3 regions of the Pseudomonas sp. GW821-FHT11D10 genome follow, and region 3 is predicted to be linked to each of the others. Evidence: predicted binding sites of a transcription regulator. Region 3 holds the regulator's gene; each other region holds the start of a gene.
What was found. Region 3 encodes FliA, which starts transcription of late flagellar genes. Its sites were predicted from a motif close to CTAAAGTTTNNNNNNNNNNNGCCGNTAA; they were not measured.
Positions count from the first base shown of each region.

Region 1: the regulator FliA is predicted to act here: its motif matches at 5,694-5,721, upstream of AC1RT4_RS15330 (flagellar protein MotY).
Region 2: the regulator FliA is predicted to act here: its motif matches at 4,814-4,841, upstream of AC1RT4_RS06015 (methyl-accepting chemotaxis protein).

Region 1 is NZ_JBXARR010000004.1:358,916-369,370, forward strand. Features, by position in the region: gene AC1RT4_RS15300 (Rnf-Nqr domain containing protein) at 1-573, shown strand, start outside; gene nth (endonuclease III) at 570-1,208, shown strand; gene AC1RT4_RS15310 (PA3496 family putative envelope integrity protein) at 1,316-1,495, shown strand; gene AC1RT4_RS15315 (response regulator transcription factor) at 1,583-2,209, opposite strand; gene AC1RT4_RS15320 (hypothetical protein) at 2,624-3,208, shown strand; gene AC1RT4_RS15325 (argininosuccinate synthase) at 3,372-4,589, opposite strand; gene AC1RT4_RS15330 (flagellar protein MotY) at 4,719-5,627, opposite strand; gene pyrC (dihydroorotase) at 5,788-6,834, shown strand; gene rnt (ribonuclease T) at 6,831-7,505, shown strand; gene AC1RT4_RS15345 (peroxiredoxin) at 7,580-8,182, opposite strand; gene AC1RT4_RS15350 (bacterioferritin-associated ferredoxin) at 8,474-8,692, shown strand; gene bfr (bacterioferritin) at 8,892-9,368, shown strand; gene grxD (Grx4 family monothiol glutaredoxin) at 9,474-9,815, opposite strand; gene AC1RT4_RS15365 (molybdopterin oxidoreductase family protein) at 9,913-10,455, opposite strand, start outside.
Region 2 is NZ_JBXARR010000001.1:1,307,391-1,317,845, reverse strand. Features, by position in the region: gene AC1RT4_RS06035 (D-2-hydroxyacid dehydrogenase family protein) at 1-586, opposite strand, end outside; gene AC1RT4_RS06030 (alpha/beta fold hydrolase) at 600-1,625, opposite strand; gene AC1RT4_RS06025 (YqaA family protein) at 1,711-2,145, opposite strand; gene AC1RT4_RS06020 (DUF411 domain-containing protein) at 2,145-2,591, opposite strand; gene AC1RT4_RS06015 (methyl-accepting chemotaxis protein) at 2,756-4,747, opposite strand; gene AC1RT4_RS06010 (hypothetical protein) at 5,131-5,667, shown strand; gene AC1RT4_RS06005 (GNAT family N-acetyltransferase) at 5,708-6,652, opposite strand; gene AC1RT4_RS06000 (phenylacetate--CoA ligase family protein) at 6,652-7,941, opposite strand; gene AC1RT4_RS05995 (aldehyde dehydrogenase family protein) at 7,925-10,375, opposite strand; gene AC1RT4_RS05990 (LuxE/PaaK family acyltransferase) at 10,377-10,455, opposite strand, start outside.
Region 3 is NZ_JBXARR010000003.1:105,703-116,157, reverse strand. Features, by position in the region: gene flhA (flagellar biosynthesis protein FlhA) at 1-416, shown strand, start outside; gene flhF (flagellar biosynthesis GTPase FlhF) at 428-1,768, shown strand; gene fleN (flagellar synthesis regulator FleN) at 1,882-2,712, shown strand; gene fliA (RNA polymerase sigma factor FliA) at 2,709-3,449, shown strand; gene AC1RT4_RS10680 (chemotaxis response regulator CheY) at 3,617-3,988, shown strand; gene AC1RT4_RS10675 (protein phosphatase CheZ) at 4,007-4,795, shown strand; gene AC1RT4_RS10670 (chemotaxis protein CheA) at 4,835-7,105, shown strand; gene AC1RT4_RS10665 (protein-glutamate methylesterase/protein-glutamine glutaminase) at 7,155-8,291, shown strand; gene AC1RT4_RS10660 (flagellar motor protein) at 8,291-9,031, shown strand; gene motD (flagellar motor protein MotD) at 9,044-9,934, shown strand; gene AC1RT4_RS10650 (ParA family protein) at 9,978-10,455, shown strand, end outside.

The sequences.
Region 1 (10,455 bases), on a different contig from region 3:
TCAGCGACTTTGTCGACCTCAATGATGCTGGTGCTGTTGATCGGCACCACCGACTCCGTGGCGGGTGCGCTGGCGACTCTGTTGATGTTTGCGGTTGTCGTGGGCGTTTACGGTTTGTGCATGGCACCGGTGCGCTCGCGCCTGAGCAGTGAGAGCCTGTTGCCGGTCAGCCTGGTACTGGCCGCGACCCTGGCGGGCTGCGCCGATATTTTTCTGCAACGCGGTGCGCTGCAGTGGCATCAACTGATCGGTCTTTATGCCGGGCTGATTGGCTTGCAATGCGTGGTGCTGGAGCACAATGGATTTTTTCGCCGGCCTGTCCGTAATCGACTGAAACTGTGCGGCCTGTTTGCCGCGCTGATGATTGTGCTTGCGGTGTTGCGTGAGCTGATCGGTCAGGGCAGCATCGGCCATCATCTGTCGGAACACTGGCAAGGTTTGGTTGTGTTCAGCGACGGCCTGCATTTCGCGACGCTGGCGCCCGGCGCCTTCATATTGCTTGGACTGTTACTGGCTGCCCGTCAGGCCTGGACTCGCCCTGCCGCCCTACCCGAGGAAAAGCATCACCCATGAATGCCGCAAAACGTCTGGAGATCTTCCGCAGGCTTCACGAGGACAACCCCGAGCCCAAGACCGAACTGGCCTACTCCTCGCCTTTCGAACTGTTGATCGCGGTGATTCTGTCCGCGCAATCCACGGACGTCGGAGTGAACAAGGCGACGGCCAAGCTGTTCCCGGTGGCGAACACGCCAGCGGCCATTCACGCCTTGGGCGTCGAAGGGTTGTCCGAGTACATCAAGACTATCGGCCTCTATAACAGCAAGGCCAAAAACGTGATCGAGACCTGCCGCCTGCTGGTCGAGTTGCACAACGGTGAAGTGCCGCAGACGCGCGAAGAGCTGGAAGCCTTGCCCGGCGTGGGCCGCAAGACCGCCAATGTCGTGCTCAACACGGCGTTCCGCCAGTTGACCATGGCCGTGGACACCCACATCTTCCGGGTCAGCAACCGCACCGGCATTGCACCGGGCAAAAATGTGGTCGAGGTGGAAAAGAAGTTGATGAAGTTTGTGCCAAAAGAATACCTGCTCGACTCGCACCACTGGCTCATTCTTCACGGGCGCTACGTGTGCCTGGCACGCAAACCCCGTTGCGGCAGCTGTCGGATCGAAGATCTGTGCGATTACAAGCACAAAACTTCTGACGATTGAGCGGCTATTGGTTTTATTGATTTATCGATTGAAAAAATCTTTTTTACCATCTGCTGGAATATCGATATAAGGAGCGCCAAAGGCAGTCTTAGCCTGGAGTTGACCTTATGAGCACCAGCAAAGAGCAATTGGAAGCGGATGACGACTTTATCGCCACGGAGGCCGATGATGCCGAACCTGTGGTTGAAGTCGCCAAGACCAACTTGAGCAAACGCCGAACCATCGACAACCTGCTTGAGGAGCGCCGACTGCAGAAGCAATTGGCCGATTACGATTTTGATCTCTGACATTTGAAAGCCTCCCGAAACGGAGGCTTTTCTCTTTCTGCCTTACGCTGATTTCGATCCGCCCATGATCCGTCAGCGCTGAAACCCTCAGACCAGACCGTTGCGCTGCGCCAGTTCAATCAGATCCACCAGCGAGCGCGCGTTGAGCTTCAATAACAACCGAGTCTTGTAAGTGCTCACAGTCTTGTTGCTGAGGAACATACCGTCGGCAATTTCCTTGTTGGTCTTGCCCCGCGCCAGCTGTTGCAAAACCATCATTTCGCGCCCGGACAGGCGATCGACCATGTCCGCTTCGCTGGCGTTACCAAGACTGGTCCGCACGGTGTGCAACGCCTGGTTCGGGAAGTAACTGTATCCGGACAGTACCGCCTTGATTGCACTCAGCAACTCCGTCAGATCCTGTTGCTTGCAAACGTATCCCGCCGCCCCCGATTGCATGCAACGCATGGAAAAATGTCCCGGTGACTGGGATGTCAGCACGAGCACTTTCAACGGCATCGCACTTGTCGTAAGACGCGCAATGACTTCCAGTCCATCCAGCTTCGGTATGCCGATATCCAGAATGACGATATCCGGCATCTGGTCACGAGCAAGTTGTAACGCATCCACGCCATTATCGGTTTCTGCAATGACTTCGTAGCCATGACGTTCCATCAGCATACGTACCGCAAGACGAATGACGGGGTGATCATCCACGATCAGCACTTTATTCATGGGCAAGTCCAGTTTCGCTGTTCGAATTTTTAGAACCGGCACAATAACGTAGTCATTTCACCCATGGCATGGATAAGTTCCTCTGCACCACCACCGAGAGACGCCTCCTACAGCCAATAAAGATTATTCCTACAGAAAAGACTCACTAACACAAAAAATGAATTCACATCAGGAAGTTCGCCTCTGTCTCGCCTTCTGCGAGGGCGCTCACAACACAATGAAAAATCCTGAACCGGAGATCAACGACCAAAAATTAAAAACAACTGAAAAAACTGAAACAACTTACACATATCACACTTCTGAAATTTAATATAAACACCAAAGACCGATAGCCGTATTTACCCGACCACTTTTAATACGGCAATCCCAAATCAACCAAGACGACGAGAAAGACCATAATCATGAGTAAAGCCCATGCTAAAGATCAACAAGAGAATCACCAACCCCATCAGCGTTATCGCCATCTTCGCCTTTATATCGGAGACTTCCGCTGCAGTTTCCCTGCCCTTCCTCGACAATGACGAGCGGGAGATCTATATCTGGTTTCTGATCAGCTTTCCGTTCTACCTCTTATTTTTGTTCTTCATCACACTCAACTTCAATTACCGCTCTCTCTATGCTCCCTCCGACTTTGACAATGACAAAAACTTCCTCAAGGCTTTCGAAGAAGAATACACACCAACAAACGAGGCAATATCTGCGCCATCGAACATCGAACCGAACACGATAAAACTCCCAAAATCGGTAACCCGGATGTGCATCATCGACATTCGAAAGACACATACCGAATTGGAAATAGAGGAGCTATTGAAAAAACTCCTGCATCCAAACAAGCACTCGCCGAGACTACTCCTTTTTTTAACCGACTCAGTGTCAGACATTTTACTCAAAGAAAATATCGACACTTTGACCAAACAAGGCAGACACTCCCACAGAGCAACGCCCTGTATTATTTACGACACTTATTCATTGAACACATGCGTACTCGGAAAAATTTGAAAGAGAATAAAACGCGGAACAAGAGTCCCATGCAATGCACGATACGCAGTTGAAGGACACAGGAGCGTTGAACGATAACGATCAGCCAAAGGAGAGGGACATCAAAACAAAAACGGCCTTGTCACTACGACAAGGCCGTTTTTTCACATCAGGCCCGAAGGACTCAGAACAGCTTGCGGCCCTTGTTGGCAGCAATGCGCATGCGCAGCGCGTTGAGCTTGATGAAGCCCGCCGCGTCAGCCTGGTTGTAGGCGCCGCCGTCTTCTTCGAAGGTCGCGATGTTGGCGTCGAACAGCGAATCGTCGGACTTGCGGCCGGTCACGATCACGTTGCCCTTGTACAGCTTCAGACGCACAACGCCGTTCACGTTGACCTGGGAGGCGTCGATCATCTGTTGCAGCATCAGACGCTCAGGGCTCCACCAGTAACCGGTGTAGATCAGGCTGGCGTACTTCGGCATCAACTCGTCTTTCAAGTGAGCGACTTCGCGGTCCAGGGTGATCGATTCGATGGCGCGGTGAGCGCGCAGCATGATGGTGCCACCCGGGGTTTCGTAGCAGCCACGGGACTTCATGCCGACGTAACGGTTCTCGACGATGTCCAGACGGCCGATGCCGTGTTCGCCACCGATCTTGTTCAGCGTCGCCAGCACGGTGGCCGGGGTCATTTCGACGCCGTCCAGCGCGACGATGTCGCCGTTGCGGTAGGTCAGTTCCAGATACTGCGGGGTGTCGGGAGCCTTCTCCGGGGAGACGGTCCAGCGCCACATGTCTTCTTCGTGCTCGGTCCAGGTGTCTTCCAGCACGCCGCCTTCATAGGAGATGTGCAGCAGGTTGGCATCCATCGAGTACGGGGATTTCTTCTTGCCGTGACGCTCGATCGGGATCGCGTGCTTCTCGGCGTAGTCCATCAGCTTCTCGCGGGACAGCAGGTCCCACTCGCGCCAAGGGGCGATCACTTTCACGCCTGGCTTGAGCGCGTAGGCACCCAGTTCGAAACGGACCTGGTCATTGCCCTTGCCGGTTGCGCCGTGGGAAATGGCGTCGGCGCCGGTTTCGTTGGCGATTTCGATCAGACGCTTGGCGATCAGCGGACGCGCGATGGAAGTACCCAGCAGGTACTCGCCTTCGTAAACGGTGTTGGCGCGGAACATCGGGAACACGAAGTCACGCACGAATTCTTCGCGCAGGTCGTCGATGTAGATTTCTTTGACGCCCATGGCCTGCGCCTTGGCGCGAGCCGGCTCGACTTCTTCGCCCTGACCCAGGTCAGCGGTGAAGGTCACGACTTCACAGTTATAAGTATCCTGCAGCCACTTGAGGATCACCGAAGTGTCCAGGCCGCCGGAATACGCCAGAACGACCTTGTTTACGTCCGCCATGCCATCACTCCACGGGGTTCTACGGAAAGCCGAGGAGTCTACCGCTCAAACGCGATAATTTACAGAGGCGCGACAGCTTAAGACGACAAAGCGACAGAATCTGTCGAGAGGGCGACGATGACCGGCAGGTCAGGAAGTCGCCGCAGTGTTGGCAGGCGTGCTGGCCTGAGGCGCCGGAGCAGTCGTCGGTGCCACACGAGCCAGGTGCACGTTGACCCGGCGGTTCTTGGCCCGGTTGGCGGCATTGGTGTTCGGCACCAGAGGATAACGCTCACCATGGAAACGCACGGTGATCTGCGATTCCTGGATACCGTTGGCCTTGAAGAAGTCGACCACGGCCAGCGCGCGGCGGCGAGACAGTTCACGATTGGTCAGGCGATTGCCACTGTTGTCGGAGTGGCCGTCGAGTTCGATGTGATTGACCGTCGGATCGGCCTTCATGTACTCGAGCATCACTTGCAGCTTGGCCTTGGCGGCGGCGTCCAGTTCAATACCCTCGCCGGGGAAGCCGATCTGCGATTGTTTGACCTGATCGAAATTCTGCGGGAGCAGTTTCGCCACGCAGGTCTGGTAGTCATTGAACGCCTTGCTGAACTTGACCGGCAACAGGCGTACTTCAGACACACGACCATCGCCCGATGCCCGACGTACCACCGGACTGCGACCGTCCATGAGCCCGCTGATCAGTTGCCCGGCCTGGGACTGAGAACTGCTGAACAGCACGTTGCCGCTGCCCAGTCGAACCGTGCCCAGATTGATATCGCCACGTCCCGGCTGCCACGGCGCGGCCGCTGCCAGCAAGGTCGCCGATCCACCGCCGAGCATGGCGTTGTAGGCGTTCAGGCGAAAGGTCGCCTGCTCGCCGGCCTTGCGCACGAATTGCCCCGAGCCGAAGTCGGTGATCGGCTGTGTCAGACGGCACTCGAACTTGTCGCCCTCGACCGTCCACTCAATGTTCTCCAGACGGGTCTGGTAGGTCAGTGCCATCGCGGGAAGGCTGGCAAACACACTGAGCAAGGCTAAATATCGCTGGCGCACGGGAGGCTCCATTGGCTTCTACAACAAAAAAGACCGAGACATACATCTTTACGGCATACCTATGGGATATCGGACGCTCGTCGCAAAACTTGATAGCGAGTGCCTGCAAGAGTCTTTTCCGGTAGCATTCGCCTCAGTTTGACCCGCCTGGAATCCCCTCATGTCCGACCGCCTGACCCTGCTGCGTCCCGACGACTGGCACATTCATCTTCGCGATGGTGCCGTGTTGACCAATACCGTTGCGGATGTCGCGCGCACCTTTGGTCGCGCCATCATCATGCCCAACCTGGTACCTCCGGTGCGCAACGCCGCTGAAGCCGACGGCTATCGCCAGCGGATTCTCGCTGCCCGCCCGGCCGGCAGTCGTTTCGAGCCGCTGATGGTGCTGTACCTCACCGACCGCACCCAGCCCGAAGAAATCCGTGAGGCCAAGGCCAGCGGTTTCGTGCACGCCGCCAAGCTGTACCCGGCCGGCGCCACCACCAACTCCGATTCCGGGGTCACCAGCATCGACAAGATTTTCCCGGCGCTGGAAGCCATGGCCGAAGTCGGCATGCCGCTGTTGATCCACGGTGAAGTCACCCGTGGCGACGTCGACGTGTTCGACCGCGAAAAAATCTTCATCGATGAGCACATGCGCCGCGTCGTCGAGCGTTTCCCGACGCTGAAAGTGGTGTTCGAACACATCACCACCGGCGATGCCGTGCAGTTCGTCAACGAGGCTTCGGCCAACGTTGGCGCGACGATCACCGCGCATCACCTGCTCTACAACCGCAACCACATGCTGGTGGGCGGAATTCGGCCGCACTTCTATTGCCTGCCGATCCTCAAGCGCAACACGCACCAGGAAGCCCTGCTCGACGCCGCCACCAGCGGCAGCGCGAAGTTCTTCCTGGGTACCGACTCGGCGCCGCACGCCCAGCACGCCAAGGAAGCCGCCTGCGGCTGCGCCGGCTGCTACACCGCGTACGCCGCCATCGAGCTGTATGCCGAAGCCTTTGAGCAGCGCAATGCGCTGGACAAGCTCGAAGCGTTCGCCAGCCTCAACGGCCCGCGTTTCTACGGCCTGCCGGCGAACACCGATCGCATCACCCTGGTTCGTGACGAATGGACCGCCCCGACCAGCCTGCCTTTCGGCGAGCTGACCGTTATCCCGCTGCGCGCCGGTGAAAAACTGCGCTGGCGCCTGCTGGAGGAACACGCGTGAGTGAAGACCATTTCGACGACGAACTGGACGGTCAAGGTGGCGGCGGTTCGCGCCATCCAATGGCAGCACGCTTTCGCGGCTACCTGCCGGTTGTCGTCGACGTAGAAACCGGTGGCTTCAACTCGGCCACCGACGCTCTGCTGGAGATTGCCGCGACCACCATCGCCATGGATGAAAAGGGTTTTGTCTACCCGGATCACACCTACTTCTTCCGCGTCGAGCCGTTCGAAGGCGCCAACGTTGAAGCGGCGGCACTGGAGTTCACCGGGATCAAGCTCGATCACCCGTTGCGCATGGCCGTCAGCGAAGAGACGGCGCTGACCGACATCTTCCGCGGTGTGCGCAAGGCCCTGAAGGCCAACGGCTGCAAGCGGGCGATTCTGGTCGGCCACAACAGCAGCTTCGACCTGGGCTTCCTCAACGCCGCCGTCGCGCGGCTGGACATGAAGCGCAACCCGTTCCACCCGTTCTCCAGCTTCGATACCGCGACCCTCGCCGGTCTGGCGTACGGCCAGACCGTATTGGCCAAGGCCTGTCAGGCAGCCGACATCGACTTCGACGGCCGTGAGGCGCACTCCGCGCGTTACGACACCGAGAAGACGGCCGAGCTGTTCTGCGGCATCGTCAACCGCTGGAAACAGATGGGCGGCTGGGAAGACTTCGACGACTGATCCTCGTCGGGTTTCTTCCGAGCATGAAAAAACCGGCCACATGGGCCGGTTTTTTTGTACCTCGACATTGCGCCTTACAGGGCAGCAGCGTTCTCGGTCAGGTAAGCCGCAACGCCTTCTGGCGAAGCGTTCATGCCTTTGTCGCCTTTTTTCCAGTTGGCAGGGCAGACTTCGCCGTGCTCTTCGTGGAATTGCAGCGCGTCGACCAGACGGATCAGCTCTTCCATGTTACGGCCCAGCGGCAGGTCGTTGACGATCTGCGAACGGACGACGCCTTTGTCGTCGATCAGGAACGCGCCACGGAAAGCCACGCCGCCTTCGGATTCAACGTCGTAGGCCTTGGCGATGTCGTGCTTCATGTCGGCAGCCATGGTGTATTTCACCTGACCGATGCCGCCATTGTTGACCGGGGTGTTGCGCCAGGCGTTGTGGGTGAAGTGCGAGTCGATCGACACGGCGATCACTTCTACGTTGCGTGCCTTGAAGTCGGCCATGCGGTTGTCCAGAGCGATCAGCTCGGACGGGCAGACGAAGGTGAAGTCCAGCGGGTAGAAGAACACCAGGCCGTATTTGCCTTTGATGGCCGAGGACAGGGTGAAGCTGTCAACGATCTCGCCATTGCCGAGTACGGCCGGGACGGTGAAGTCAGGGGCTTGTTTGCCTACGAGTACGCTCATTGATATCTCCTGGTGTAAAAACTTGAAGTTCAGGGTTCGGGCCAGCCTGCCACCCTCAGGCGACAGCCCTGTGACACGAACCCCCTTCGCAAGGGCCGACCATCATACACTGCGTTTTTCGACTGTCCTCAAAGGTTTTTCGCGAAATCCGGGCTGGCATTCAGCCATGCACCACCGTTCGTCAGTCACAGGCGTTGGTGATGAAAACCACTGGGAAAGCACTTTGACAATCATTCTCGTTAACATTAAGATCCATCGCAATTGAGTCACAACCAGCGACGGTTCTCACTTATGTATGTTTGCCTCTGCACTGGCGTCACCGACGGACAGATCCGCGAAGCGATCTATGAAGGTTGCTGCAGCTATAAAGAAGTCCGTCAGGCCACCGGCGTAGCCAGCCAATGCGGCAAATGTGCGTGCCTGGCGAAGGAAGTGGTTCGCGAAACCCTGACCAAGCTGCAAACCGCCCAGGCAGCGATCCCCTACCCGGCAGAATTTACCGCCGCGTAATTATCCCGAATTCGAAGAGCCGGACTTATGTCCGGTTTTTTTATGCCTGAAAATCAACTGCTTAGCGTCTAGACGCGGAACACAAACATTCTTATTCCGATTAATTTTCATTTATTATTCAATAACTTAGGTTTGACACTTATAAATACCAAGCTCAAACTCTGCCTTATATACCGCTACTTAGGGCAGGACTCCCATCATGAAAGGCGACGTAACAGTCATCCAGCATCTCAACAAGATCCTTGCCAATGAGCTGGTCGCGATCAATCAGTACTTCCTGCATGCGCGCATGTATGAAGATTGGGGCCTGAACAAGCTCGGCAAGCACGAGTACAAAGAATCCATCGACGAGATGAAGCACGCGGACAAGCTGATCAAGCGCATCCTGTTCCTCGAAGGCCTGCCGAACGTGCAGGACCTGGGCAAGCTGCACATCGGCGAGCACACCAAGGAAATGCTGGAGTGCGACCTGCGTATCGAGAAGACCGGCCATGCCGACCTCAAGGTCGCCATCGCCCACTGCGAATCCGTCGGTGACTTCGGCAGCCGCGAACTGCTCGAAGACATTCTGGAATCCGAAGAAGAACATATCGACTGGCTGGAAACCCAACTGGGCCTGATCGATAAAGTCGGTCTTGAGAACTATCTGCAATCGCAGATGGGCGAAGACGAGTAATTAGCCAGCGCTAAACTCGAGACACTAAAAAGCCCCGCCCTCTTTCGAGAGGCGGGGCTTTTTATTGCCCGGACTTCAGCTCGCCGAAATCCGGGCAGAAGCCAATCAGGCTTCGGACTTGGCCGCAGCAGCCTTGGCGGATGCTTCCTTGACCAGAGTCTGCAGCTCACCGTTGGCGAACATTTCAGCCATGATGTCGCTGCCGCCGACCAGTTCACCGCCGACCCACAGTTGCGGGAAAGTCGGCCAGTTGGCGTACTTCGGCAGGTTGGCGCGGATTTCCGGGTTCTGCAGGATGTCGACGTAGGCGAACTTCTCGCCACAGCCCATCACAGCCTGCGCAGCTTTCGCGGAGAAGCCACACTGCGGGGCATTCGGCGAGCCTTTCATGTAAAGCAGAATGGTGTTGTTGGCAATCTGCTCTTTAATCGTTTCGATGATATCCATGGAGCACCTCGGCTGAACTTTCCGACTCATGGGTCGGCACGGTGGCGCATTGTAACGGAATCCCGAGCGCGCTGCTCGGTCTCCCCGACAGACTTGCTTACGCCGCCGCCACCGTCACCGGCACGCCGTTGAGCGCCGCGTTGCCCGAGAGCTCGTCGAGCTGGCACTCATCGGTCAGGTCATTGGCACTGGAGCCCGGTTGGCCGCTGGCAATCGCCATCTGCACACCCGGCCGGGCATGACCCCATCCATGCGGCAGGCTGACCACGCCCTTCATCATGTCCGCACTGCCCAGTACTTCGACCTCGATCTGGCCGACCCGTGAACTCACGCGCACAAGCTGACCGTCACTGAGCCCGCGACTGGCGAGATCGTCCGGGTTCATCAGCAGCTGATGACGTGGCTTGCCCTTCACCAGCCGATGGTAATTGTGCATCCACGAATTGTTGCTGCGCACATGACGGCGGCCGATCATCAATAGCTCATCGGCGGCGGGTGCCTGCAACGCGGCGAACCGCGCCAGGTCAGCCAGGATTTCCGGCGGCGCCGCCTGAACTCGTTGATTGGCGGTCTTCAATCGCGATGTCAGGTTGGGTTTGAGAGCTCCCAGATCAACACCGTGCGGATGATCGAACAGCGT
Region 2 (10,455 bases), on a different contig from region 3:
ACTGCTGCTTGCTGACATAGGTGACGCCGGCCTGTTCGGCGCGCTCGGCGGTGAGGTTTTCGCTCCAGGCGATCACGCTCATGCCGAACACCTGACCGAACTGCGCCACCCGCTGGCCAATGCTGCCGAGCCCGAGAATGCCGAGGGTCTTGCCGTGCAGGTCGCCGCCAAGACCTTGCTGCCATTGGCCGGCGCGCAGGGCGTTGGCTTCGTTCACCAGATTGCGGGTGGCGGCCATGATCAGCGCCCAAGTCAGTTCCGGAGCGGCATGTTTATAGCTGTCGGTGCCGCAGACCTTGATCCCGAGGCGGGCGGCGGCCGGCATGTCCAGCGCGGCGTTGCGCATGCCGCCGGTGACCAGCAGCTTCAGGCTCGGCAAGCGTTTGAGCAGGTCTTCATCGAAGCGCGTGCGTTCGCGCATCACGCAAATCACCTCGAATCGACCCAGACGTTCGGCCAGCGTGGCGTTGTCCGCCGGGTACTCATGGACGAAGGTGACTTCGCCCAGACTGTCGAGCACCGACCAGTCGACTACGTCGCGGGCCACGTCCTGCCAGTCATCGATCACCGCAATCTGCACCGCCATCAGCGTTACCTCTTCAACGAACGGGATTGGTTTTGTCCAGCCAGCCCAGCAGCGCCTCGTGGAATTTCGCCGGCTCTTCCATCTGCGGGGCGTGGCCCATGCCGGGGAACTCCACCAGCGTGGACTGAGGAATCAGTTTTGCCACCTGCTTGCCGAGCACTTCGTAGTGACCGATTTTGGCCTTCACTTCCGGCGGCGCAATGTCCTTGCCGATGGCGGTGGTGTCGGAGGTGCCGATCAGCAGCAGGGTCGGCATCTTCAGGTCCTTGAACTCGTAGTACACCGGCTGGGTGAAGATCATGTCGTAGATCAGCGCCGAGTTCCATGCGACCTGAGTCTTGCCCGGGCCGTTGCTCAGACCGGCGAGCATGTCGACCCAACGGTCGAATTCGGGTTTCCAGCGGCCGTCGTAATAGGTCGTACGCTCATAGTCACGAATGCCTTGGGCGGTGACTTTCAATTCGCGCTGATACCACTGATCGACGCTGCGATACGGCACGCCGAGGGCTTTCCAGTCTTCCAGACCGATCGGGTTGACCAGCGCCAGTTGCTCGACCTGATCCGGGTACTGCAGCGCGTAACGGGTGGCGAGCATGCCGCCGGTGGAGTGGCCGAGCAGGGTGGCTTTCTGGATGCCCAGCGTCTTGAGCAGTTGCTGGGTGTTGGCCGCCAGTTGCTGGAAGGTGTATTGGTAATGATCGGGCTTGCTGGAGGTGCAGAAACCGATCTGGTCCGGGGCGACCACCCGGTAGCCGGCCTCGCTCAGGGCCTTGATCGAACTGTCCCAGGTCGCGCCGCAAAAGTTCTTGCCGTGCATCAGCACCACGGTGCGCCCGTTGGCCTTGCCGTGGGCGGCGACGTCCATGTAACCCATCTGCAGCGACTTGCCCTGGGACTGAAAGGCAAAGTGCTTGAGGGTGTAGGGATAATCGAAGCCTTGCAGCTCCGGGCCGTATTGCTGGCCTTCGGCGTGAGCCAGCAGGGGCAGGGCGGCGGTCAATAACAGGCCGGGCAGCCAGCGGGTCAGCGACACAGACATAGGACAACTCCACAAGAAATCGGCCGATGCTGGAACGGCCGGATTAGGGCGACGTTAAACACAGGCAATCCCCGGGCCCGATCGTTCAACCGAGCCAGCCGAGGGTGAGCATTGCCAGCACCCCGTAGCGGGCGCCTTTGGCGAGAGTGACGATCAGCAGAAATCGCCCGAGGGGTTCGCGCATGACCCCGGCGATCAGCGTCAGCGGATCGCCGATCACCGGCAGCCAACTGAGTAGCAGCGACCAGTGACCATAACGCTGATAGTGAACGCGGGCGCGCTCCATATGCCTGGGGCTGACCGGAAACCAGCGCCGGTCCTGAAACCGCTCCAGCCCGCGACCCAGCCACCAGTTCACCAGCGAACCGAGGACATTGCCCAGCGTCGCCACGGCCAGCAGCCCCCAAAGCCAGTAACGATCGCTGACCAGCAGCCCGACCAGCACGGCTTCCGATTGCAGCGGCAACAGGGTCGCTGCGCCAAACGCGGCCAGGAACAGCCCAAGATAACCCGCCGTCATCAATGAGCCGGGTAATCCGCCACCACCACATCGGCGCCGTCTTTCTTCAGGCCGATCACTTGATAGGCATCGCTCATGCCGTCCATTTCCATGCCCGGCGAGCCCATCGGCATGCCCGGTGCGGCAACGCCCAGAAGGTCGTCACGCTTGCTCAGAGCCAGCACCTGTTCCGCCGGTACATGGCCTTCGACGAATTTGCCGTTGATGATTGCGGTGTGGCAGGACGCCAGGCGTGGCGGTACGCCGTGCTTTTGCTTGAAGCTGCTCATGTCGGATTCGACGTGGTCTTCGACCTTGAAGCCATTGGCTTCCAGGTGGCTGATCCATTTTTTGCAGCAGCCGCAGTTGGCGTCGCGGTGGACTTCGATCGGGATAAGGTCGGCGGCTTGCGCCAGGGAGGAAATGAACAGGGCGCTCAGGGCGGCCAGACGCAGGTGGTTTCGCATGGAGGGCTCTCGGCTCGAAGGAGGAACGGTCAAAAAAGGAAGGCATTTTGACCGGTTTTTCCTGCCGGGCATCAACGGAGTGTTTCCAAGTGATACGAGGCAGGCCTGCCAACATGATCGTAGATCAAAGCTGACAGGCCAATGAGCGCAAGATGACAAAACGGTCAGCGAACCTTGAAGCGCCCCATGATCGCGCTCACCCGGCTGTTGGCTTCCAGCAGCTGGCGGGTGTTGAGTTCGCTGGCCTGGCCGCTTTCCACCAGCTCATCAACCATGTGGCGGATCTGCACCATGCTGCGGTTGATCTCTTCGGTGACCGCGCTTTGCTGCTCGGCGGCGGTGGCGATCTGGGTGCTGAGGCTGTTGATGTGGCTGACCGAACCGGCCATCTCGTCGAGGCCACTGTTGACTCGCGCAGTGGCATCGGCGGCCGACTGACAGCTGGCCTGGGTGTTTTCCATGGCGCTGACGGACGAGCTCACACCTTGGGTCAATCGGGTCAACATCTCGTTGATTTCCGAGGTGCTGGCCTGGGTGCGGGCGGCGAGGGCACGCACTTCGTCCGCCACCACCGCAAAACCGCGACCCTGTTCACCGGCACGTGCCGCTTCAATCGCAGCGTTGAGCGCCAGGAGGTTGGTCTGGCCGGCAATGGCGCCGATCACACCGAGGATTTCGGTGATGCGCTGGGCGTCCTGCTGCATGCTTTCGACCTTGTGGGTGGCGCTGGCCACCTCATCGATCAACGCCACCACGCTGCCGGACGCTTCACCGACCACGATGCGCGATCGGTCGGCGTTTTCGTTGGCGCGCTGGGTGAAGGCGGCGGTTTCGGCAGCATTTTGCGCGACGCTTTCGGCGGTCGAGCTCATTTCGTTGATCGCGGTAACGGTCTGGTCGGTTTCCGAAGCGTGGCGCAGCAGAATCTGGCTGGTGTGCGCCGAGGTGCGTTGCAGGTTGTCGAGGCTCGAAGCCATGGCACCGGTGGCCTGGGTGACCTCGCCGATCATGTTCTGCAGGTAGGCGATGAAGGTGTTGACCGAATGCCCGATGGCGCCGAGTTCATCTTCAGCGCGGATGGTGATGCGCCGGGTCAGGTCGGCATCGCCGCTGGACAACGAATCGATATTGGCTTTCAGCGCTTTCATGCGCGAAACCAGTTGGCGGATCGCGTAGACCTGTAGCAGCACCAGCAGGATCACCAGCGGAATCTGCAACAGGCTCAGGCTGCTGAGCACGTCATCACGCTGGGCGGTGAGCATTTTGGTCGGCAGCGCGGTGGCGAGGAACCACGGCGTGCCTTCGATCGGGCGCATGAAGAATGTGCTGGCTTCACCGTTGTTGTCGAATTCGACGCGCTGCGCCTGCTCGCGGTTTTGCAGCCCGGCCTTGACCTGGCTGGCGAAGGTCGAGCCGCCGGCCAGTTCGCTGATGTTCTTCAACACGATCGGCCCGCTGATGCGCGAGCTGTTGCTGATGATCTTGCCGTCGGCCTCGACGATCAGCATTTCGGCGTTGAGGTCTTTTTCCTTGCGCGCCACCAGATCGTTGAAGAAGCCCAGGGTCACGTCGATGGTCGAGACGCCCCAGGCGCTGCCGTTTTTCTGGATGGCCATGGCGCAGTTGGTGCGTGGTTCGGCGCTGGCGTCATCTTTATAGGCAGCGGCCCAGGCGCACTGGCCGCGCGGGGTCTGCATGCCGCCCTTGTACCAGCTCTGGTCGTAATAGTTGGGGGCCGCGTCGCTGTTCCAGAACGTGTTCACCGCCAGTTTGCCGGAGGCATCACGGTGCCAGAACGTACTGAACTTGTTGCGTCCGGCCTCGCGCTGGCCGGGCAGCGGCCAGATGCCGCCGCCAAATACTTTCAGTTCGCCGTATTGATCCACCAGCCCCGGCAACACGGTGTCGATGGCCGCGCTGTCGAGCAGCGGGATGGTCTGGGTGATGCTGCGCTGTTGTGCCTGGACCTTGTTCAATTCGCCCTGGATCTGCTCGGCCACCTCAGCGATGCGGTTGAGCACCACTTGCTCTTCGGTGTGGCGCAACTTGGGCGCGACCAATTGGCTGATGCCAACCACGGTCAGCACCGACAACAACAGAATGAACAGAACCAGAAACAGCGTGTAGCGAGCCTGAATGGTGCGGAATGCGGGCATGGAAACCGGTCCTTGAGCAGGGATTCTTATTGTGGGCAGGAGAAAAAACAGCGCGGGTTTCCTAACGTATCGTCGGGTCTTCGGGAAGCTTTAGGTACTTTCGTCCTAAAACATTCAATCCCGACCGATGGAACGTATCTGGCCTGATACATGAGAACTAACCGTCCCGAACATTAGAGCAATAAACCCACTTTCATCACCTTGTCATGAACGCTCTAGTCCCGTATTTCCGGGGCTGTTGTCGGTTTGTATCGTGAATGTACAAAAATTGTAAAAAAGTGCAGAAAGGAGTTGGTGCCATTAGTTTGCCGGCCGATACTCCGGGCAACTCAAAAGTGGTTCAACAAGGAATTTTTCATGTTTTCCTCGCAAGGAGCTTGCTCATGACTATCGGATATACCGGTGCCTGGCAACCCAAGGCGGGTTTGCTGGTTCGAGACACAGGAAGCTCGAGCAAACCGGTTTCTCAAAGCGTGAAGGTCAAGCAGATGCTGGCCCTGGTCGGCAACGACCCCAACGCAATCAGCATCGCGGAGATGGACAAGCAGGGGCTGCACAAGAACATCAAGGGCTTCGATCCCACCAATGTTTCGGCCAAGCAACTGGGCAGTCTGAGTGCAATGCTGCGTGGCCGGGGACTGATTTCCGAGATCACGTCCATGACCCTGCTCAACGCCGGCGACAAGTTTGATCGCTTCGGCGTACAGAAGGATCCGGATGCCAAGTTCAATGCGCTGGAGTACTTCGCAACGCAGCTGGATACCATCCAGAACAACAATCTCAAGGGCAACAAGTACGCGAACACGTTGATCCCCGAGTACAAGAAAGCCATTTACGTACTGCAGAACCTGCAAACTTACGGTCAGGGCGGGGAACGCAAGCCGCCGCCTACCGATCAAGGCGTCAAAGCCAAGGCGTGAAAGACAGGGCCCGCCCCGGTAACGGGGCGGGCCCTTTCGTTTATGGGCGGTTGCCGCAAACCCGTAGTGCCGTCAGCGGTGCGATTTGTCGCTGCATTTCGTCATGCAATCGCTGCATTCGCGGGCAATGCAGCACCAGGGATTTGAGCTGGAATCCGCGATGAAACAGCGCCAGCCATCCTGCACCTCTGTCATCGGGCGCCAGTCCGCTGAACACGAAACCCATCGCCGATAACCGGCGCCAGGCATGCTCGAAACCCTGCGCCAGCCTGAGCCTGATCGAAATCAGCCAATGGTCGGGCAGTTGTTGCAGCTGCTTGAGCAAACTGTCGTCCACTTCGTTGAAGACCCCGTCGTATCGCCCCCAGCGCTGTTCCAGCCGGGCCGGTGCGCCGACCCAGGGCGACACGTTCAACCGCGTTCCGAACACCTCGCACATCTGTTGCATGAATTCACGGCATTCGTCCGGCCAGGTCAAGGCCGGCAGCGGGCGCTGATAACCATCGACCGGGGCGTAACCCAGCACGAGTGATTCCGTCACCGCGTCGCCAAAGGGCGACGGTGCATGATCGGGCAGCAGGCCTGTGTTGTGGAAACCAAGGCCGGTGGCCATTTTCTGGGTGTAGGGGTGATGGGTCATTTGCTTGATCGTGACCCCTTGATAACCCAGGGCCTGCGCATGGATCAGCAAATGCCGGCCCAATTGCGTGGCGACGTTTTGCCCACGGATCTGTGGATCAACCACACTCAGAGCCAGTTCGGCGAGGGATGATCCCTTTTCGAGAATCAACGCCGAGTGACCCGCCACCTGATTGTCGGATACCGCCACCAACGAGTGCCAGCGGCCCTCGGCATGGTTCTGGCTGATCATGCGAGGCAGGTAAACATGCGGCTGGGCGTAGTGGTCGCCATAGACGTTTCTGAACAGGCGACTGACAGCCGGTGCGTCGCTGGTGCGATAACTGCGCAGGGTGATCGCTTCCATCAGCCACGCTCCTGACCAAGGCCGTTGTAGACGCGCCGGTCCAGCACACGCAGGCGTTTGCCGGAGCGTGGGTGACGTGCCAGTTCCTGAACCGTGCAGCACCGAACCTGCAACGTCAGCAGGCGATCGGCGCTCAGTTGCTCGATCAACGGATAGTCTTCGATCAATGCTCTGTGCAGTGTGCGGTCGGCTTCAGCGATGGCCGTAGACATGGCGTCCGGTGCCCAGTGCAGGCGCAGGATATCCATGACGCCATCCTGCTCGATCACCAGTTGCCAATCGTCGCTGCCGGTGACGCGCCGCACGGTCTCGCCGATCGATGGCGGCAGCAGGGTCAGAATGCCCACCCGCACGCGCTGGCTGTCGGCGCAGCGGCCCATCAGCGCGAACTTGCGCCGGGAGGTGCCGGGTGGTTCTCGCCAACAGGCACGGTCGCCGACCGGGTAGCGGATCAACGGCATCAACCGGCGTGTGAGGTTGGTCATTACCAGGCGTCCGACCCGGTCGCAGTCTTCGATCACTTCACCGGTCTGCTCGTCGAGAATTTCCAGCACACTGTGGCCTTCGGGTACCCGGTGTTCACCCAGGTCGCAGTCGCGATGGCTGGCGCCGATAAATCCGGCGTCCACGCTGGCGTAGCCAATGGACGCCACGCGGGCATTGGGGAACACCCGCGCCAGCCGCTGCAACTGTGCGTCAAACAGGCTTTCGCCGGCGTAGAGCAGGGCGGTGACGCCCTCAATGACCCGATCATGTTGCTCCAGCCACGCCGCAAAACTCAGCAGATGGGCCGGAAGTCCTGCCAGCACGTTGATCCAGTGCCGGGCAATCGCATCGGCCAGCACGCTCGAGTCGACATGGCCGGTGAACGGAAACTCGACGATCTCGGTTTGCGCATGCGCCAGCGAGTCGTGGGTAAAAATGAAGCTGGCATAGAGGTCACCGACAAAAAACAGGTTGGCGATTCGGTCCCCGGTGCTCAACTGAGCGTCGAGACTGCGACCGAAGTCCGTCACCAGCGTCTGCCATTCCTTGCGCCGGAACAGCGAAAACTTGCCGGCGCTGGTGGTTCCCCCGGTCTTGAAGACCAGCGCGTCATTCAGCGGTGCCGTCAGGACCGGCCAGTGGTCGAGGTCATGACTGCCATTCCAGTAGGCCCCGGGGTCAATCACCGGCAGTTGTTCCAGTGAAGAGATATGCAGGGGAATTTCAGCGAAATGGTTTGCATAAAAGCCGGAATGCCGCCGTGCCAACGTCACCAGTTCTTGCAGTTCAAACCGTGTGTTCATGTTCGGCTCCTCGCCTGTCTGCGCTGGGGCGAGTGCCCCGATTGTCGATCAGCAGCGGCGTCTTGCCGCTGTGCCTGTTGCGGGTGAACCGATCGCTGCCACAAACCTCTACCTCCACGGTCAGCAGACCTGTCTGGATGAGCGTGGCCAGGGTCGGATAGTCCAGCAGGCGACGCTGAACATCATCGACTTGCCGTGGGCTGAGAAAGCGCATGCGCTCCAGGCCGTCCGTAGCATGTTCGAGGATCAACTGGAACTCGGTCTGCAGATGCTCTGCCAGTTGCGCCAGGCAAATGAAGTCCGAACCAATGCGCATCAACCTGCCATGCCGTTGCAGCAGCTCGAAGCGCGGCGTGGGCAGCCCGCATTCACACACGCCGGGAACCCAGCGACCGCTGTCGCCGACGTCGTAGCGTTGAACGTTCTGACCTTCCCGTTCGATGGAGGTGAACACCAGGCGTCCGGTTTCACCGCCGATCACCGGCCGATCGGCCTCGAATTCGACGATCTCCAGGTGCTGGATATCGCTCATCAGATGGAACACGCCATCGCCGGTGGCCGGGCAGGCATGGCCGAGCGGCCCGGCGTCGACACTGCCGTAAATGGCCGAGCGGATCAGCCTGACACCGCAGTCGCGCATCAGTGCGAGACTTTGTTCACCGGGGTGTTCGCCGCCGAGGAAGACCTTTTCGACCCCGCCATAGTCACGCAGCAGTGCCTGCTCATTGAGGAACAAGCGGTGCAGGGTGCTGGGCATGCCGACCAGCACGGTGACGCGCTGTTTGATGATTATCTGCGCGATCTCGCGATAATCGTCATCGGCCGGCGCGCCCATCGGCAGGTGCGTGGCACCCAGCAGCTCCAGCACTTTGGAAAAACTGAAGAAACCGCCATACAGCCCGCCACTGAAGAACAGGTTCATCACCCGGTCGCGGCTCGGGTCGAGGCCCGCCGCGAACAAGCCGTCGGCGCTGGCACGCATCTGCCGATCGAAATCGCGGTAGCTGTAACCGGCCAACGCCGGGGTGCCGCTGCTGCCGCCGGAGCGGAAATACAACCGCGCCGCCGGATGGATCGGGCGGGTGACAAAGGCGTCCTTGCTCATGATCGGCAGATTGGCCACGCCGGGTGGCGTCGGCAGAGGGTCGAGCGTGGCACGGGTCGCCAGCTCTGTAGCCGGCAGACTGACCGACACCCGACGGCTCAATCGCTGCAAGGCATACACACCGTCGTGGGGTTCGCCCTCATAGCCCTCGTGAATCGCTTGCACCGGGGTGACCCGTGTGACGCCTGCAGCGATCAGCGTTTGAGCCAGTTCGGCCATTTCTTGTTCGGCACATATCAGCCCGGCGCTTTGCAGCACGTTTCGCCAGGGCAACAGCGCCTCGGTGACCTGTGCGCGCGGCAAGGGTTTGAGCAGCAGGCTGCGAAACAGCGGCGAGGGGCCGAGCTGCTGGTCGTGGGTCCAAATGATGCGCCAGTCCGGCGACTGCCAGACCTGGCCGCTGGCACCGCCAAAGCTCTGAGCCAGGCGCGCCATCGCCGTTCGGGTGGTGATTTCCGAGGCTTCCTGTATCGAAGGCTGCAACGCCGGCCAGTGTCGGGTCCTTCGCTCGAACGCCTCGGCCAGTCCCTCGCCGATTGAGCGCAAAGTGTTTTCATCGTCACTGTCCACCAGCAGCCATTGCGGGCTGGAGCAGGCCTGCTGGTCGAGGCGACAGACTTCATCGGCCACACTGTCCAGAGCTTCTGGCGTGATCGCTGTCGGTGTCAGGTAGATGAAGCTGATGCGGTGGCCCCATTCGATCCAGCGACACCCGGGCGCCAATTGCTGACGGATGGCCTGTAGCGCCGATTCACCGCCCCACGCCGATACGCCGTTGGCCTGTTGGCACAATTGACCGATCTGTGCGGTGTCTCCCGGAACGACCGCAACATGCCCGGCCATCTGGCCGGTTGGATCGCACTGTGCCAATCCATGAAGCAATTGCGCTGTCACACCCTGATCGCTGCGGCTGGGGCGCAACCAGTTGACGTTGCCCGCCAGCAGGCCTTCGATCACTGCGCAGAAAGCCAGCAGCGGCGCGTTGCCGGGGGTGATGTGGACCACCAGTCCCAGTGGGCTCCAGCGTTCAAAGCGCGGCTGGCGATAGTCGATGCGGCGCAAAGCGCCCGGTTGCTCGCCGAGTTCACGTTCAAGCTTGCGCCGAAGAGCCGCGGGCTGGCAGAACTCGATCAGTGACTGGCGTTGCTCGGGATCGATGGGGAATGCCATGTCCGGGTCTTGCAGGCGTGTGGCAAACGTGGCTGCTGCGTCAAGCACAGTCGCTGTGTCGAGCGCCCTGGCCAACCGTTGTGGCAAATCCGGATAAAGCTGTTCCAGTGCGACGTCTAAGGTGCAGTCGTCGTGAAGTTGTCCGTTGATCAGGTACATATCAGTGCTTCCCCAGCAGTTCAGAGGCGGCCATGGCGCAGCTTCGGCCGGCGGTGGTGGCGGCGCGGCCATGCAGTTCG
Region 3 (10,455 bases):
ACAATGCCGCCAAGAGTCAAGATACCGCCGCTTTGGTGGCCGCTGTGCGGGTCGGCGTATCACGCGCCATCGTCCAAAGCATTGTAGGGACTGAGTCGGAGCTGCCAGTTATCACGCTGGAGCCAAGGTTGGAACAAATATTGCTCAATAGTCTGCAGAAGGCAGGACAAGGCTCGGAAGAGGGCGTTCTGCTGGAGCCGAGCATGGCCGAGAAGCTGCAGCGTTCGCTGATCGAAGCGGCGCAGCGCCAGGAAATGCAAGGTCAGCCGGTGATCCTGTTGGTAGCAGGCCCGGTTCGCGCGATGCTCTCGCGCTTTGGTCGCCTGGCAGTTCCCGGACTGCATGTGCTGGCCTACCAGGAAATTCCGGACAACAAGCAAGTGACCATCGTTGCGACAGTAGGGCCCAACGGCTGAGGTAGTGGTTTATGCAAGTTAAGCGTTTTTTCGCCGCCGATATGCGTCAGGCCATGAAGCTGGTTCGTGATGAGCTGGGCGCTGATGCCGCCATCATTGGCAACCGCCGCATCGCCGGCGGCGTCGAGCTGACGGCGGCGCTCGATTACAAACTGTCGGCGCTGGCCCCGCGTGTTCCGAACATGGAACTCGAGGATGAGCTGCGCAAGACCCAGTCGCGCATCGTTACCGCCCAGGCCGAGCTGAGCCTGCGTGGCGAAGCCGACGGCAACACCAATCGCCAGTTGTTCGCCGGGCTGCCGTTGACGGCCGGCCTGCCGCTGACCGCTGCCGAGCCGCTGACCGAACCGACCTACGAAGCGCCGGCCCGTCCGGTGCCAGCGCCTGCACCGGCTGCTGCGGGTGTTGACCCGCGTGCACTGGACTCGATGCGTTTCGAACTCAACAGCCTGCGCGAACTGATGGAAGTGCAACTCGGCACCCTGGCCTGGAACCAGCTGCAAGGCAGCCGTCCGGCCCAGGCCAATCTGTACCGTCGTCTGCAACGCATCGGTTTGTCCGGCCCGTTGTCCCGTGACCTGCTGTCGATGATCACCGAGATCGATGAACCTCGTCAGGCCTGGCGCATGCTGCTGGCGCACCTGGCGCGGATGATTGCCGTACCGGAAGTCGAGCCGCTGGAAGAGGGCGGTGTGATTGCCATGGTCGGTCCTGCCGGCATGGGCAAGACCACCACCCTCGCCAAGCTGGCCGCCCGCTATGTGCTCAAGTACGGCGCGCAGAACATCGCGCTGGTGAGCATGGACAGTTTCCGCATCGGCGCGCAGGAGCAGCTCAAGACGCTGGGTCGCATCCTCAATGTGTCGGTGACCCACGTCGATCCGGGCCAGTCCCTGGTGCAGGCGCTGGATCCACTGCTGCGCAAACGCGTGGTGCTGATCGATACCGCCGGCCTGCAGGCCAGCGATCCAGCCCTGCGCATGCAGCTGGAAAGTCTGGCCGGTCGTGGCATTCGGTCGAAAAATTATCTGGTGCTGGCAACCACCAGCCAGAAACAGGTTCTAACCGCCGCTTATCACAGTTACAAGCGTTGCGGGCTCGCCGGGTGCATCCTGACTAAACTGGATGAGACGGCAAGCCTTGGCGAAGTGCTGAGCTTGGCGATCAGTCACGAACTGCCGGTCGCCTACCTGACCGATGGGCCGCGTATTCCGGATGATCTGCATCTGCCGCGCCGTCATCAACTGGTCAGCCGCGCCGTCAGCGTGCAAATGCAGGAAGAACCCAGCGAAGAAGCCATGGCTGACATGTTCGCTGATATCTACCACAGTCCGACCAAGCAGGTTGGCTGAGGTAATGAACAGTTTTCGTACCTACATCGATGGCCTGCCACGCATTGTTCCGGTTGTGAACGCGCAGCCAGTAATGTGGCCTCCGTCTATGCAAGACAAGGTAAAGAAATAACATGGGCAGCATGCATCCCGTACAGGTGATCGCGGTGACCGGCGGCAAAGGTGGCGTCGGCAAGACTAATGTGTCAGTGAACTTGTCCCTGGCGCTGGCAGAGCTTGGCCGTCGGGTCATGCTGCTGGACGCCGACCTGGGGCTGGCGAACGTCGACGTTCTGCTGGGCCTCACACCTAAACGCACCCTGGCCGACGTGATCGAAGGCCGCTGCGAGCTGCGCGACGTGCTGTTGCAAGGCCCCGGCGGGATCCGCATCGTGCCGGCCGCTTCCGGCACCCAGAGCATGGTTCACCTGAGCCCGGCCCAGCATGCTGGCCTGATTCAGGCGTTCAGCGACATCGGCGACAATCTCGACGTGCTGGTGATCGACACCGCTGCGGGTATTGGTGACTCGGTAGTCAGTTTCGTTCGCGCTGCGCAAGAAGTGTTGCTGGTGGTCTGCGACGAGCCGACCTCGATCACCGACGCTTACGCGCTGATCAAACTGCTGAACCGCGATTACGGCATGAACCGCTTCCGCGTCCTGGCCAACATGGCCCAGAGCCCGCAGGAAGGTCGCAATCTGTTCGCCAAGTTGACCAAGGTCACGGATCGCTTCCTCGACGTCGCCCTACAATACGTCGGCGCAGTGCCCTACGACGAAAGCGTGCGCAAGGCGGTGCAGAAGCAGCGTGCGGTCTATGAAGCCTTCCCGCGTTCCAAGTGCGCACTGGCGTTCAAGGCGATCGCACAGAAGGTCGACACCTGGCCGCTGCCCGCCAACCCGCGCGGTCACCTCGAATTTTTCGTCGAGCGCCTCGTGCAGCAAACGGCAGGACCTGTGCTATGACCGCCAGCGGTATGAACCTTTACAAAAAGTCGGCGCGTGACGCGCAGTACGAGCTGATCGAGCGTTACGCGCCACTGGTCAAACGCATCGCCTACCACTTGCTGGCGCGATTGCCGGCCAGTGTGCAGGTCGAAGATCTGATCCAGGCCGGCATGATCGGCCTGCTCGAAGTCTCGACCAAATACGACGCCAGCAAGGGCGCCAGTTTTGAAACGTACGCGGGCATCCGGATCCGCGGTGCGATGCTCGATGAAGTCCGTAAGGGGGACTGGGCGCCACGCTCGGTTCACCGCAATACCCGTATGGTCAGCGACGCGATTCGCTCGATTGAAGCTAAAACCGGCCGTGACGCTAAAGATCACGAAGTTGCGGCCGAACTCCAATTGAGTCTCGACGATTACTACGGGATTTTGAACGACACCCTGGGCAGCCGGCTGTTCAGTTTCGACGACCTGTTGCAGGACGGCGAACACGAAGGGCTGCACGAGGATGGCGCCAGTGCTCATCTGGAGCCGTCGCGCGATCTGGAAGACGAACGTTTCCAGGCCGCGCTGGCGGACGCGATTGCCAATTTGCCGGAGCGTGAGCGACTGGTGTTGGCGCTGTACTACGACGAAGAGCTGAACCTCAAGGAGATCGGTGAAGTCCTTGGCGTCAGTGAATCGCGGGTCAGCCAGTTACACAGCCAGTGCGCGGCCCGCTTGCGGGGGCGTTTGGGGGAGTGGCGAGCGCGCTGAAGGCAGTGTGGGGACACTGCGAACGAGGCTGGTGCGGTGGTGAACGGCACCGGTCTTGCTCTGTTGTGCTCCAGACAGTCATCGAGTGTTTTGCCGGATTGATTGAAATGGCGCGTCCAGGTGCTGGACGCGTTTAAGACTGCTTGGAGGTCGAATTGAACAAAGACATGAAAATCCTCATCGTTGATGACTTCTCAACGATGCGGCGGATCATCAAGAACCTGTTGCGTGATCTCGGGTTCACCAACACTGTCGAGGCCGACGATGGCACCACTGCCATTCCGGTGCTCAACAGCGGCAGCATCGACTTTCTGGTAACGGACTGGAACATGCCCGGCATGACCGGTATCGACCTGCTGCGCCACGTGCGCGCCGATGAAAAGCTCAAGCACCTGCCAGTACTGATGGTGACCGCTGAAGCCAAGCGCGAGCAGATCATCGAAGCGGCCCAGGCCGGCGTGAACGGCTACGTGGTCAAACCTTTCACGGCCCAGGCGTTGAAAGAAAAAATCGAGAAGATTTTCGAACGCATCGGCTGATGAACGCGCGGGGGAGCTATGGAGCATAAAGAATCTTCACAGGGCGACTTCGAGTCGACCCTGAAAAAACACGCGGTCGAACTGGTCGAAAGCCTTGAAAAGGGCAGGTTCGGCGACGCTGTGCAACTGATCCATGAGCTCAATCAGACCCGTGACCGTGGCCTGTACCAGGAAGTGGGCAAGCTCACGCGTGAACTGCACAGTGCGATCGTCAATTTCCAGATCGATCCGCACATGCCGCAGGCTGAGGAAGTGTCGCAAATCACCGACGCTACCGAGCGCCTGGGCTACGTGGTCAAACTGACCGAAGCTGCCGCCAACCGCACCATGGATCTGGTGGAAAGCGCGACCCCTGTGGTCAATGGCCTGGCTGACGAAGCCCAGGCCTTGAGCGCCGATTGGAGCCGCTTCATGCGCCGTGAGGTCGGGGCTGAAGAGTTCCGTGAACTGGCGCGCCGGGTCGACGGTTTTCTGGCACGCAGCAGCGCGGACAACCGCGCGGTGTCGAGCAATCTGAACGACATTCTGCTCGCCCAGGATTACCAGGACCTCACAGGCCAGGTGATCAAGCGCGTGACCCAATTGGTCACCGAAGTCGAAAGCAACCTGCTCAAGCTCGTGCTCATGGCCAGCCAGGTGGACCGCTTTGCGGGCATCGAACATGACCGTGCGGCGATGCTTGCTGAAAAAGATCCACAAAAACATCTCTCGCAGGGTGAAGGTCCGCAGATTCATGCCGATAAACGAGAAGACGTTGTGTCCGGTCAGGACGATGTGGACGATTTGCTATCCAGCCTTGGATTTTGAGTTTTTTTGGGTTTTTAGACCTGTAGGAGCACCCCATTAATGAGCTTCGGCGCCGATGAAGAGATCCTTCAGGATTTCCTGGTTGAGGCCGGCGAGATTCTTGAGCAACTGTCCGAACAACTGGTCGAGCTGGAAAGCCGCCCGGATGACGCAGATCTGCTCAACGCAATTTTTCGCGGTTTCCACACTGTAAAAGGGGGCGCCGGCTTCCTTCAGCTCAACGAGCTGGTGGAGTGCTGTCACATCGCCGAAAACGTGTTCGACATCCTGCGCAAGGGTGAACGACGCGTCGATGCAGAACTGATGGACGTGGTGCTCGAAGCGCTGGACGCGGTGAACAGCATGTTCAGCGAAGTCCGCGATCGCAGCCCGATCACCGCCGCCACCCCGGAACTGCTGGCCGCCTTGGCGCGTCTGGCCGAACCGCAATCGGCGGATGAGGCCCCGGCTTCGCCTGTTGCCGAGATGATCGAAGAACTGGTCGTCGAAGGCGATTCGGGCGACATCACCGATAACGAATTTGAACAGTTGCTGGACTCGCTGAACGCCGTCAAGGCCGAAGCCGAAGCCCCGGCGGCTGCCGCTGCGCCTGCTTCCGGTGAAGCGGCCAGCGATGAAATCACCGACGCAGAATTCGAGTCGCTGCTCGACCAGTTGCATGGCAAGGGCCAGTTCGCGGCCGACGCCGTGGTTCCGGCCGCCGCTGCACCGGCTGCTCCGGCGGCGGGCGACAGCTCGGACATCACCGACGACGAATTCGAAGCCTTGCTCGATCAGTTGCACGGCAAAGGCAACTTTGCCGTCGATGCGCTGGAGTCGGCGATTGCTTCGGTTCCTGCGACGACTGCTCCGGCAGCCGCTGCGGCCGGTAGCGATCTGATCACCGACCACGAGTTCGAATCGCTGCTCGACGATCTGCATGGCAAAGGCAAGTTCACTGACGTCGCCACCGGTGCCGTCGTGACTGCCGGCAATGCTTCGGCGGTTGCAACGCCTGCTGCGAAGGCCCCGGCCGCTGCGGCAAAACCTGCTGCGAAAGCGCCTGAGCCGAAAGCCGAACCGGCCAAACCGGCTGCCGCTGCGGCACCGGCTCCGGCCCGTGCACCGGCGACCCCGCCACCGGAAAAACCGGCGAGCGAAGCCGAGACCACCGTGCGTGTGGACACTGCACGTCTCGACGAAATCATGAACATGGTCGGCGAGCTGGTGCTGGTGCGTAACCGTCTGGTGCGCCTGGGCCTGAACAGCGGCGACGAGTCGATGCAGAAGGCCGTGTCGAACCTCGACGTGGTCACCGCCGACTTGCAGACCGCGGTCATGAAGACCCGGATGCAGCCGATCAAGAAAGTCTTCGGCCGCTTCCCGCGTCTGGTTCGCGACCTGGCGCGCCAGCTCAAGAAAGAGATCAACCTGGAACTGGTGGGCGAAGAGACCGACCTCGACAAGAACCTCGTCGAGGCACTGGCCGACCCGCTGGTCCACTTGGTGCGCAACGCGGTCGACCACGGCATCGAGTCGCCGGAAGAACGCGAAGCCTCGGGCAAGGCCCGTGGCGGCAAGGTGATTCTGGCGGCCGAGCAGGAAGGCGACCACATCCTGCTGTCGATCTCCGACGACGGCAAAGGCATGGACCCGAACGTCCTGCGTGCCATCGCCGTGAAACGCGGTGTGATGGACAAGGATGCCGCCGATCGCCTGAGCGACACCGAGTGCTACAACCTGATTTTCGCCCCGGGTTTCTCGACCAAGACCGAGATCTCCGACGTGTCCGGCCGCGGTGTCGGCATGGACGTGGTGAAGACCAAGATTTCCCAGCTCAACGGTTCGATCAACATCTACTCGAGCAAGGGCCAGGGCTCGAAGATCGTCATCAAGGTGCCGCTGACGCTGGCGATCATGCCGACCCTGATGGTGATGCTCGGCAATCAGGCGTTCGCGTTCCCGCTGGTGAACGTCAACGAAATCTTCCACCTCGACCTGTCGACCACCAACGTGGTGGACGGCCAGGAAGTGGTGATCGTGCGGGACAAGGCGCTGCCATTGTTCTACCTCAAGCGCTGGCTGGTCAGCTCCGCCGCTCACGAAGAGCAGCGCGAAGGCCATGTGGTGATCCTTTCGGTGGGCACCCAGCGGATCGGCTTCGTCGTCGATCAACTGGTAGGTCAGGAAGAAGTGGTCATCAAGCCATTGGGCAAGATGCTCCAGGGAACTCCGGGCATGTCCGGCGCCACCATTACCGGTGACGGCCGCATTGCACTGATTCTCGATGTTCCGAGCATGCTCAAGCGTTACGCCGCACGGCGTATTTGAATCCGGGGCGGCGGGGCGACAACGTCCCGCCGCACCTAATGGAGTGTTTATGGCAGTCAAAGTCCTGGTGGTGGACGATTCGGGTTTTTTCCGCCGCCGCGTCTCGGAAATTCTTTCAGCGGATCCGAGCATCCAGGTTGTCGGCACGGCAACCAACGGTAAAGAGGCGATCGATCAGGCCCTGGCCCTCAAGCCGGACGTGATCACCATGGACTACGAGATGCCGATGATGGATGGCATCACGGCCGTGCGGCACATCATGCAGCGCTGCCCGACGCCGGTGTTGATGTTCTCCTCGCTGACGCACGAAGGCGCCCGGGTCACCCTGGATGCGCTGGATGCCGGCGCGGTGGATTTCCTGCCGAAGAATTTCGAAGACATCTCCCGCAATCCGGAGAAGGTCAAGCAACTGCTGTGCGAGAAGGTCCACAGCATCTCGCGCAGCAACCGTCGTTTCAGTGCCTACAGTGCGCCGGCGCCTGCCGCTGCACCTGCACCTGCGCCGACTCCGGCAGCAGCGCCGTCGAGCTTTGGCAGCCACAGTGCTCCGGCCCGTCCGGCACCTGCGCCTGCACCGACTCGCGCGCCAGCGGCCAGCGCTTCGTCGCCGGCCCCGAAACGCAAAAACTACAAGCTTGTGGCGATTGGTACATCGACCGGCGGCCCGGTAGCGCTGCAACGGGTTCTGACCCAGTTGCCGGCCAACTTCCCGGCGCCGATCGTGCTGATCCAGCACATGCCGGCGGCCTTCACCAAGGCCTTCGCCGAACGTCTGGACAAGCTGTGCCGCATCAGCGTCAAGGAAGCCGAGGATGGCGACATCCTGCGTCCGGGCCTGGCGCTGCTGGCACCGGGTGGCAAGCAGATGATGATCGACGGCCGTGGCGCGGTGAAAATCCTGCCGGGCGACGAGCGTCTGAACTACAAGCCGTGCGTGGACATCACCTTCGGTTCTGCAGCCAAATCCTACAGTGACAAAGTTCTGGCGGTCGTACTGACCGGCATGGGCGCCGACGGCCGCGAAGGTGCACGCCTGCTCAAGCAGGGCGGCAGCACGGTCTGGGCTCAGGACGAAGCCAGTTGCGTGATCTACGGCATGCCGATGGCCATCGTCAAAGCTGACCTCGCCGACGCGGTGTACAGCCTGGACGATATCGGCAAGCACATCGTCGAGGCATGCGTCTGATGGATGTTCTAAGCCTTATCGGGATCATCATGGCGTTCGTCGCCATCATCGGCGGCAACTACCTTGAAGGTGGTCACCTCGGCGCGCTGGCCAACGGCCCGGCGGCGCTGATCGTGCTCGGCGGCACCATCGGTGCCGCGCTGCTGCAATCGCCGATGAGCGCGTTCAAGCGCGCCATGCAGATTCTGGCCTGGATCTTTTTCCCGCCGCGTGTGGACCTGGCCGGCGGCATCGACCGCGTCGTCAACTGGAGCCTCACCGCGCGCAAGGAAGGCCTGCTGGGCCTGGAAGGCGTGGCGGATGCCGAACCCGACGCCTACTCGCGCAAGGGCCTGCAATTGCTGGTCGACGGCGCCGAGCCGGAAGCGATCCGCAGCATCCTCGAAGTGGATTTCTACACCCAGGAAGCCCGCGACGTCGAAGCAGCCAAAGTGTTTGAAAGCATGGGCGGCTACGCGCCGACCATCGGCATCATCGGTGCGGTGATGGGCCTGATCCACGTGATGGGCAACCTGGCCGATCCGTCGCAACTGGGCAACGGTATTGCGGTCGCGTTCGTCGCCACCATCTACGGTGTGGCCAGTGCCAACCTGGTGTTGCTGCCGGTGGCCGCCAAGCTCAAGTCAATCGCGTTGCGACAGTCGCGTTATCGCGAAATGTTGTTGGAAGGGATCTTGTCGATCGCTGAAGGTGAAAACCCACGCTCCATCGAGTTGAAGCTTCAGGGCTTCATGGATTAAGGGACTAACCTCATGGCACGTCGTCGCCAGCATGAAGAGCACGTAAACCATGAACGTTGGCTGGTTTCCTACGCCGACTTCATCACCTTGCTCTTTGCCTTTTTCGTGGTGATGTACTCCATCTCGTCGATCAACGAAGGCAAGTACAAGATCATCTCCGAAGCGCTGATCGGGGTCTTCACCGACTCCGACCGCGCGCTCAAGCCGATCCCGATCGGTGAAGAACGACCGAAGACCGTGACCCCGGCCAAGCCGCTGGTCAAGGACGCCGAACAGGTCGACGCCGGCATCGCCGGAGCCAGCGATCCGCTGAAAAGCATCGCCGATGACATCAGCGCCGCGTTCGGCGACCTGATCTCCTCGAACCAGATGACCGTGCGCGGCAACGAGCTGTGGGTCGAGATCGAACTCAACTCCAGCCTGTTGTTCGGCAGCGGTGATGCGATGCCGAGTGACATCGCGTTCAACATCATCGACAAGGTCGCAGCGATCCTCAAACCGTTCGACAACCCGATCCACGTCGAAGGCTTCACCGACGATCAACCGATCCGCACCGCGCAGTACCCGACCAACTGGGAACTGTCCTCGGCGCGTTCGGCGAGCATCGTGCGCATGCTGGCGATGCAGGGCGTAAACCCTGGCCGCATGGCGTCGGTGGGCTACGGCGAATTTCAGCCGGTGGCCAATAACGCCACCGCCGAAGGCCGGGCGAAAAACCGTCGTGTGGTGCTGGTGGTGTCGCGCAATCTCGATGTGCGCCGCAGCCTGACCGGCACCGGAACCGCCCATGCGCAACCGGATGCCGCGTTGAAGCGTGCTGGCACACAAACTGCACCGACCCCGGTCAAGACGCCGGGACGCGAGAGTGCCGTCAATTCTCCGTCGCCCGCATTAATACGCTGAACCATGTCTCGGCCGAGTATCCCGGCCGGGAGGAACGATCTGAATGAGAGTCTGGGCAGTCGCCAATCAAAAGGGTGGTGTTGGTAAAACCACTTCTTCCATCGCTTTAGCCGGTTTGCTGGCAGAGGCGGGCAAGCGCGTGGTCGTGGTCGATCTCGACCCGCACGGCTCGATGACCAGCTATTTCGGTTACGACCCCGACAGCCTGGAACACAGCAACTATGACCTGTTTCTGCACAAGGGCAGCGTGCCCCAAGGCCTGCCGGGCCAACTGCTGTTGTCGACCAGTGATGAACGCATTTCCCTGTTGCCATCGAGCACTGCGCTGGCCACCCTCGAGCGCCAGTCGCCGGGGCAGAGTGGCCTGGGCCTGGTGATCGCCAAGAGTCTGGCGCAGCTGTGGCAGGACTTCGATTACGCGATCATCGACAGCCCGCCGTTGCTCGGCGTGCTGATGGTCAACGCCCTGGCCGCGAGTCAGCAACTGGTGATCCCGGTGCAGACCGAACACCTGGCCGTCA